2 regions of the Pseudomonas rossensis genome follow, and region 2 is predicted to be linked to the other one. Evidence: riboswitches for the same ligand, from Rfam matches in the RefSeq annotation. Region 2 holds a riboswitch; the other holds the start of a gene.

Region 1 (3,404 bases), on a different contig from region 2:
GACGTACAGCTTGCTGCCGTCCTTGCTGGCGATGACGTTTTTGGTCCAGTGGTGATTCAGCGTACCGCCCGGCAGGTCGATCACCTTCATAGGCTGCGACTTGATCGCCGTCTCGCCGTTTTCATAGTGGAAGCGCAGCAAGCGGTCTGTGTCGGCGACGTACAGGTCATTGCCGACCAGGGTCATACCGAAGGGCGAGTTGAGGTTTTCCAGGAACACCGTGCGGGTTTCGGCGATGCCGTCGTGGTCCTTGTCCCGCAGCAGCGTGATGCGGTTTGGGCTCGGTACGCCGGCGCCGGCACGGCCCATGACTTTGCCCATGACCCAGCCACGAATACCTTTGCCGTCATCGGGTTTGGGTGGTGCGTTGGTTTCGGCCACCAGCACGTCGCCGTTAGGCAACACGTAAAGCCAGCGCGGGTGATCGAGGCCTTCGGCAAATGCCGCCACCTGAGTCCCTGTCGCGGCGATAGGCTTCGCGCCGTCCGGCCAGCCAATCGCCGGGGCGATGTTCACTGTCGGGATCAGGGTTTTGTTCGGTTCTGGTAGCTTGGGTGACGGGCCGGTGCCGTCGGAGACTTGCAGTCTGGAGGTTTCACCGCAGGCGGCAAGCCCTCCGGCGAGCACGATGACGAGAACGAGCGGGGGCTTGCGCATGCTGATCTTCCCTATGAATGCATTGACCTAATCAATAGAGAAGCGCAGGTGCGCGATGGTTCAACCGCTCAGCCGCGGGCTTCCTTGAACAGCACGGCAATGCCGGGGTGATAGTTGCCGGCTTCGTTGCGCAACTTGCGATAGGCATAGGGGAAGTACCAGGCCACGGCGCAGGTGTGTTCCTTTTGCAGATCGTCGACCATGTCCTGGAGTTCTTCCGGGGTGGCGCTTTGTTGGGCTTTTTGCGGCGCAACGAACAGGCAACCGAGTTTCAGGTCGCTGGCGTAGCTGATGCGTTTGGCGTCGCTGGTGATGTCCTGCAAGGCTTGAGTCAGGTTCAGGCTGTTGACGCGTGGCCAGCGCTGGGTCGCTTGAAGGTAAGCGCGTTCTTCGCTGGTCGCGATAAACAGATCGGCGCGGCCATTGCGTTCGCCTTCTTCGGTCTGCTTACGGGTCGGTGTTTGTTGCAGCGTGACCATTTCCGCCATCCAGGCCGCGGCGGAAAGCAGGCTCAGGTTGGCTTTTTCGTCGAACCAGTAAGGCGTGTCGTTATCGCCGCGCACGGCGTTGTAGCGGTCGATACAGTCAAACCAGCGTTCCAGCACCGGGCGCAGGAATTCCAGCTTCGGATTGCTGATGATCATGCCTTGCATGTGGCTCACCCTTGTTATTGTGTTGTGAGATTGTGGCTCTTTGATATCACTGCTGAGAGTGTGGCACAAGATTGGCGTCAGATAATTGATCGACGGCAGTTATTCGCTCGCAGGCCGCCCGTCTTCAATTGACGCTCCATCCCCAACCCTCTAACCTTCGCGGCTTGTTTCAGGTGCTCTGTGACCTTGGTCGACAGAGTGAAACAGGGAAGCCGGTGAGTGACTCTCTTCAAGCGACGAAGAGCCATGATCCCGGCGCTGCCCCCGCAACGGTAAATGAGTGAAGGCTGCGCCTTGAGCCACTGTGTTGATATCAACATGGGAAGGCGCGCAGTCAGGCAAAAAATGCCGCTCATGAGCCCGGAGACCGGCCTGATCCATCCAGCGGCATCACGGTGGGCGATGCCAGGCTTTTTGCCGTCTATTCTTGTGCCTGCCCGCCGTTATCCAGCCTCAACGGAGAGCTCCCCCATGACTGATACCCCCGATCGTGACGAACGTCATCTGGCGCGCATGCTGCGCAAAAAAGCCGTGATCGATGAACGCATCGCCAACTCCCCGAATGAATGCGGCCTGCTGCTGGTGCTGACCGGCAACGGCAAAGGCAAAAGCAGCTCGGCCTTCGGCATGCTCGCCCGGTCCATGGGCCACGGCATGCAGTGTGGCGTGGTGCAGTTCATTAAAGGGCGCAGCAGCACCGGCGAAGAACTGTTCTTCCGGCGCTTTCCGGAACAGGTGCGTTTTCATGTGATGGGCGAGGGCTTCACCTGGGAAACCCAGGATCGTCAGCGCGACATCGCCGCCGCTGAAGCCGCGTGGGCGGTGTCCCGCGAATTGCTGCGTGATCCGTCGATCGGCCTGGTGGTGCTGGATGAATTGAACATTGCGCTCAAGCACGGTTATCTGGATCTCGATCAAGTGCTCAGCGACTTGCAGGCCCGTCCGCCGATGCAGCACGTGGTGGTCACCGGTCGCGGCGCCAAGCCGGAGATGATCGAACTGGCCGACACCGTCACCGAAATGGGTGTGATCAAGCACGCGTTCCAGGCCGGGATCAAAGCGCAAAAAGGCGTCGAATTGTGAGTCAGCCACGTCATTGCCCGGCGGTATTGATTGCCGCGCCGGCCTCCGGTCAGGGCAAGACCACCGTCACCGCTGCGCTGGCCCGTTTGCATCGCAATCAAGGGCGCAAGGTTCGCGTGTTCAAATGCGGCCCGGATTTTCTCGACCCGATGATTCTCGAGCGCGCCAGCGGTGCGCCGGTGTATCAACTGGACATGTGGATGGTCGGGGAGCAGGAAAGTCGTCGACTGTTGTGGGAAGCCGCCGGCGAAGCGGATCTGATCCTCATCGAAGGCGTCATGGGACTGTTCGACGGTACGCCGTCCAGCGCTGATCTGGCGCGACACTTCGGTGTGCCGGTGCTCGGTGTGATCGACGGCACTGCCATGGCCCAGACCTTTGGCGCACTGGCCCTGGGGCTGGCGCGTTATCAGCCGGACTTGCCGTTTGCTGGCGTGTTGGCCAATCGTGTGGGCACGTTGCGACACGCGCAATTGCTCGAAGGCAGCCTGACTGAAGGCTTGCGCTGGTACGGCGCCTTGTCCCGGGAAACCGGGATCGAATTGCCGAGTCGCCATTTGGGTCTGGTTCAGGCCAGTGAGTTGAACGATCTCGATCAGCGCCTCGATGCGGCGGCCGATGCACTGGCCAGCAGCTGCGAGGTCGCGCTGCCACCGGCGGTGGAATTCGGCGCGCCTGATGTGATCGCTGCAGAACCGTTGCTGGTCGGTGTGCGAATTGCCGTGGCCCGTGACGAAGCGTTTGCCTTCACCTACGGTGCAAGCCTGGATTTGCTGCGAGCCATGGGCGCCGAGTTGTCGTTTTTCTCGCCGATCCGTGACACGCAATTGCCGGAGGCAGACAGCCTCTATCTGCCGGGCGGTTATCCAGAATTGCACCATGTGTCGCTGTCACAGAACACCACGATGCTGGCCGCAATCCGCGCTCACCATGCGGCGGGCAAGCCTTTGTTGGCAGAGTGTGGTGGCATGCTGTATTTGCTCGATTCGTTGACCGATGTCGAGGGCACTC
Region 2 (3,404 bases):
CGCCGGAGTGCACCCTGGCCACGTCCTGGCCATTGGCATGGGCGGATTTGATCAGCTCGATGATCTGTTCCAGGTGCAGTTCGGCGCTATTGACCACCTGTTCGGCGCGATGGCCTTCCAGCACGGCGGCGGGCACCAGGGAGCCGGCATAGATGATCACCGGGCAGCTGCGAATCAGCCGTTGGCCTTTGACGGTGATCAGTTCCGGGTCGCCGGGACCTGCGCCAATGAAGTAGACGGTCATCGTCGGTTCCTGTGAGAAAAAGGGGCTGGGCAAGGCTTCAGATGAAGATTGCTCATGATCGATGGCGGGGATTATCGAGGATTTTATGCAGCGCAGGCCAATGCCAAGGTGGCCTGGGCATATTTTTGTCGTGAAATCAGCAATTTTGCCGGTGCCTGGGTCAGTTGTTCGGCAAGGGCCAGGGCGGCACTTTCCGCTACGCCGTAGCAGCCGGTGCGTTCGAACGCGATGTCCGAGCGGTGGCTGAGTTGTGGTTGATAGCCGGCCAGTTGTTCGCTGCTGAAGTACATCAACGGTAACTCAAGCTGTTCGGCCAATTCGATCAAGCCAGGTTCGTCGCGCTTCAGGTCGATGCTGGCCAGGGCCTTGATCTGGTGAAGTTCAATTTTATGAGCCTGTAACGCCTGATCGAGCAGCGCCCGCAGCGTGCTGACGGGGCAGCCGCGCTGGCAGCCCAGGCCGACCACTAAAGTCGGCGCTGTGCTGATCTCAGTCATGCGTGGTACTGACCATCGCTTTTGCGGCGGAACAACCAGGCACTGATCAGGCCCAGGGCCAGCCAGAATGCCACGTTGGTCAGCTGCGAAGCGATTTGGAACTGAGCTTCCAGGGCTTCTGGAGCGAGCATCGAATGCACTTCCGGTTGTGGCGCGCCGATCACGTGAGGAACGGCCAGGATCGCCACGCCGAGGATCTTCATCAGCCAGTGACGGCTGAACACGATCAGCGCGATACCGACAGCGGTGGAGGCAGCCGTGCCGATCCACCAGATCTGCCGCTGCGCCAAATCAGCTGCGGCAGTGCCCGGCAGTTCAGGCGGCAGACCGAGGGTCGGTGCCAGCACGAACGTCGCATAACCGGCCAGGCCCCAAAGCAGGCCTTGGGAGGTTTTGGTCGGTGCGCGCAAGGTGTAAAGACCGGCCAGCATCAGGGCGAAACCGACCGCTACCACCAGGTTGCCGCCGGTAGTGGACAGCACGCGCTGCCAGCCGTCTTCCGGTTCCCAGGCTTCAGCATCGTGGGTGTGAGCGGCGACAGCACCTGCGGCGTGTTCGTGAACTTCAACAGCGGCGGGCTCGGATTTTTCGAACGTCTCGGCCTGCAGAATCAGCGGAGCCACCCAGAAGCTTTGCAGCAGGGTCAGCAACAGGGCGGCCAGCAGCCCGGTGAACCCTGCGGTTTGCGCAATACGCTTGATCATGTCGGCAAGTCTCAATGGCACGGGAATGCAGAGCTGTGGCGGGTATCGTGAGCGGCGTTGTGCACGGCCTCGATGTGCGAGAAACCGGCGAAATACACAAGGCTAGCACCCAGGATCGACGCGCACACGGCGGCGGTCAGGCGTTGAGTCAGGGTATTGGTGGTGCTGGCGGTGCTCTTATCGGTGTTGCTGCCGGTGCTGCTGATGATCGACATGGCGCTTCCCTCTGGTCTGTCAGCGGGTGATATAGAGCGCATGGAAGACCCCTGCGAGTCGGGCACGCAGAGGTTCAAACAGCGCCCGCCCACCGCGGGTTTGTTATTCAGTGATCGTAATGGTCACTTTGTGTTGCGGGCCGGTCTCCGGGCTCACGAGGGGCACTGGCTTTCGCCTTGACCTGCAAGCATCACCTTCCCATGCCGAACTGCTGGCACAGTGGATCTGACGCTTCGCTCGCTTACCGTTGCGGGGGCAGCACCGGACTGACATGACTTTAGAGTAAAGCACATGATTCACCGGTTTCCCGTTTCACCCTGTGAAGGGCACCCGTAACAAGGCGTGTAGGAGAGCATGGGCGGGGGTTGGGCGTCAATTGGCAAGGGTTCTCAGTTGGAACCGAATGATGATTGGCTCTTTGTAGGACATTGACCCGCCCCCACACGATGCGTAGCCTTGCGCTTTCGAGGTTCTTCGGCGTCTGCCGAAGCTAAGAAGGGAACGCGGTCGATGCCGCGGCTGCCCCCGCAACTGTGAACGGTGATGTTCGCTGCCACGCCACTGCAAACCCTGTGCAACGGGTTCGCGGGAAGGCGCAGTGAATGCCAGGCCCACAAGCCCGGCACACCGTCAGCCAGGAGACCTGCCTCGACACAGATTCTCACTACAACCGGGCGGGGTGATCCGGTGGCGAACTCTTCCGCGCGCGCATCCGTCGCAGCGATTGTCGTCCCGTATGCCCGCCACCTTGCCAAAGGGCATCCGATGAAAACACTGGCCAAACTCCCCGTCACCATCGTTACCGGCTTTCTCGGCTCGGGCAAAACCACCTTGCTGCGGCACATGCTCGACAACGCTCAGGGCCGCCGCATTGCGGTGATCGTCAACGAGTTCGGCGAGCTGGGCATCGACGGCGAAATCCTCAAACAGTGCTCCATCGGTTGCACTGAAGAAGAAGCCAACGGCCGCGTCTACGAACTGGCCAACGGCTGCCTGTGCTGCACCGTTCAGGAAGAGTTCTTCCCGGTGATGCGCGAACTGGTCGCCCGTCGCGGCGACCTTGACCACATCCTCATCGAAACCTCGGGCCTGGCCCTGCCAAAACCGCTGGTACAAGCCTTCCAATGGCCGGAAATCCGCAGCGCCTGCACCGTTGACGCGGTGATCACCGTGGTCGACAGCCCAGCGGTCGCCGCCGGCACCTTCGCGGCTTTCCCGGACCAGGTCGATGCCCAGCGCAAACTTGACCCGAACCTGGATCACGAATCGCCGCTGCACGAGCTGTTCGCTGACCAACTCGCCAGCGCCGACCTGGTGATCCTCAACAAGGCCGACCTGATCAGCCCTGAAGACCTGGCCCGTGTACGCCTGGAAGTCGCTGAAGAATTGCCGCCAGCGGTGAAAGTCATCGAAGCCAGCAGCGGTCGTCTGCCACTGGACGTGCTGATCGGCCTCGGCGCCGGTTCTGAAGAACACATCGACAGCCGTCACAGCCATCACGATCACCACCATGAAGGTGAAGACGGCCATCACGATGAGCATGACCACGACGCATTCGATTCCATCTCCATCGAACTGCCGCAAGCCGACGAAAGCCTGCTGCTGGACGCGCTGACCCAGCTGGTGGTCCAGCACGGCATCCTGCGCGTCAAAGGTTTTGCGGCGATCCCGAACAAACCGATGCGCCTGTTGATTCAGGGCGTGGGCACACGTTTCGACAAGCATTTCGACCGTCAGTGGGGC

What was found. A riboswitch is a leader RNA that binds a small molecule or an ion and turns the genes downstream of it on or off. The one in region 2 is predicted to bind cobalamin.
Region 1: linked by a shared signal. The riboswitch ahead of cobO (cob(I)yrinic acid a,c-diamide adenosyltransferase) and the one ahead of WLY71_RS26885 (CbtB domain-containing protein) in region 2 are both predicted to bind cobalamin.

What each region holds. Positions count from the first base shown of each region.
Region 1 covers NZ_JBBWCB010000011.1:43,215-46,618, reverse strand. The annotation lists gene WLY71_RS05455 (PQQ-dependent sugar dehydrogenase) at 1-657, opposite strand, end outside; gene WLY71_RS05450 (hypothetical protein) at 726-1,310, opposite strand; cobalamin riboswitch at 1,465-1,700, shown strand; gene cobO (cob(I)yrinic acid a,c-diamide adenosyltransferase) at 1,782-2,393, shown strand; gene WLY71_RS05440 (cobyrinic acid a,c-diamide synthase CobB) at 2,390-3,404, shown strand, end outside.
Region 2 covers NZ_JBBWCB010000164.1:1,347-4,750, reverse strand. The annotation lists gene cobM (precorrin-4 C(11)-methyltransferase) at 1-244, opposite strand, end outside; gene WLY71_RS26895 (cobalamin biosynthesis protein) at 328-741, opposite strand; gene WLY71_RS26890 (CbtA family protein) at 738-1,445, opposite strand; gene WLY71_RS26885 (CbtB domain-containing protein) at 1,457-1,660, opposite strand; cobalamin riboswitch at 1,782-2,010, opposite strand; cobalamin riboswitch at 2,112-2,326, shown strand; gene cobW (cobalamin biosynthesis protein CobW) at 2,427-3,404, shown strand, end outside.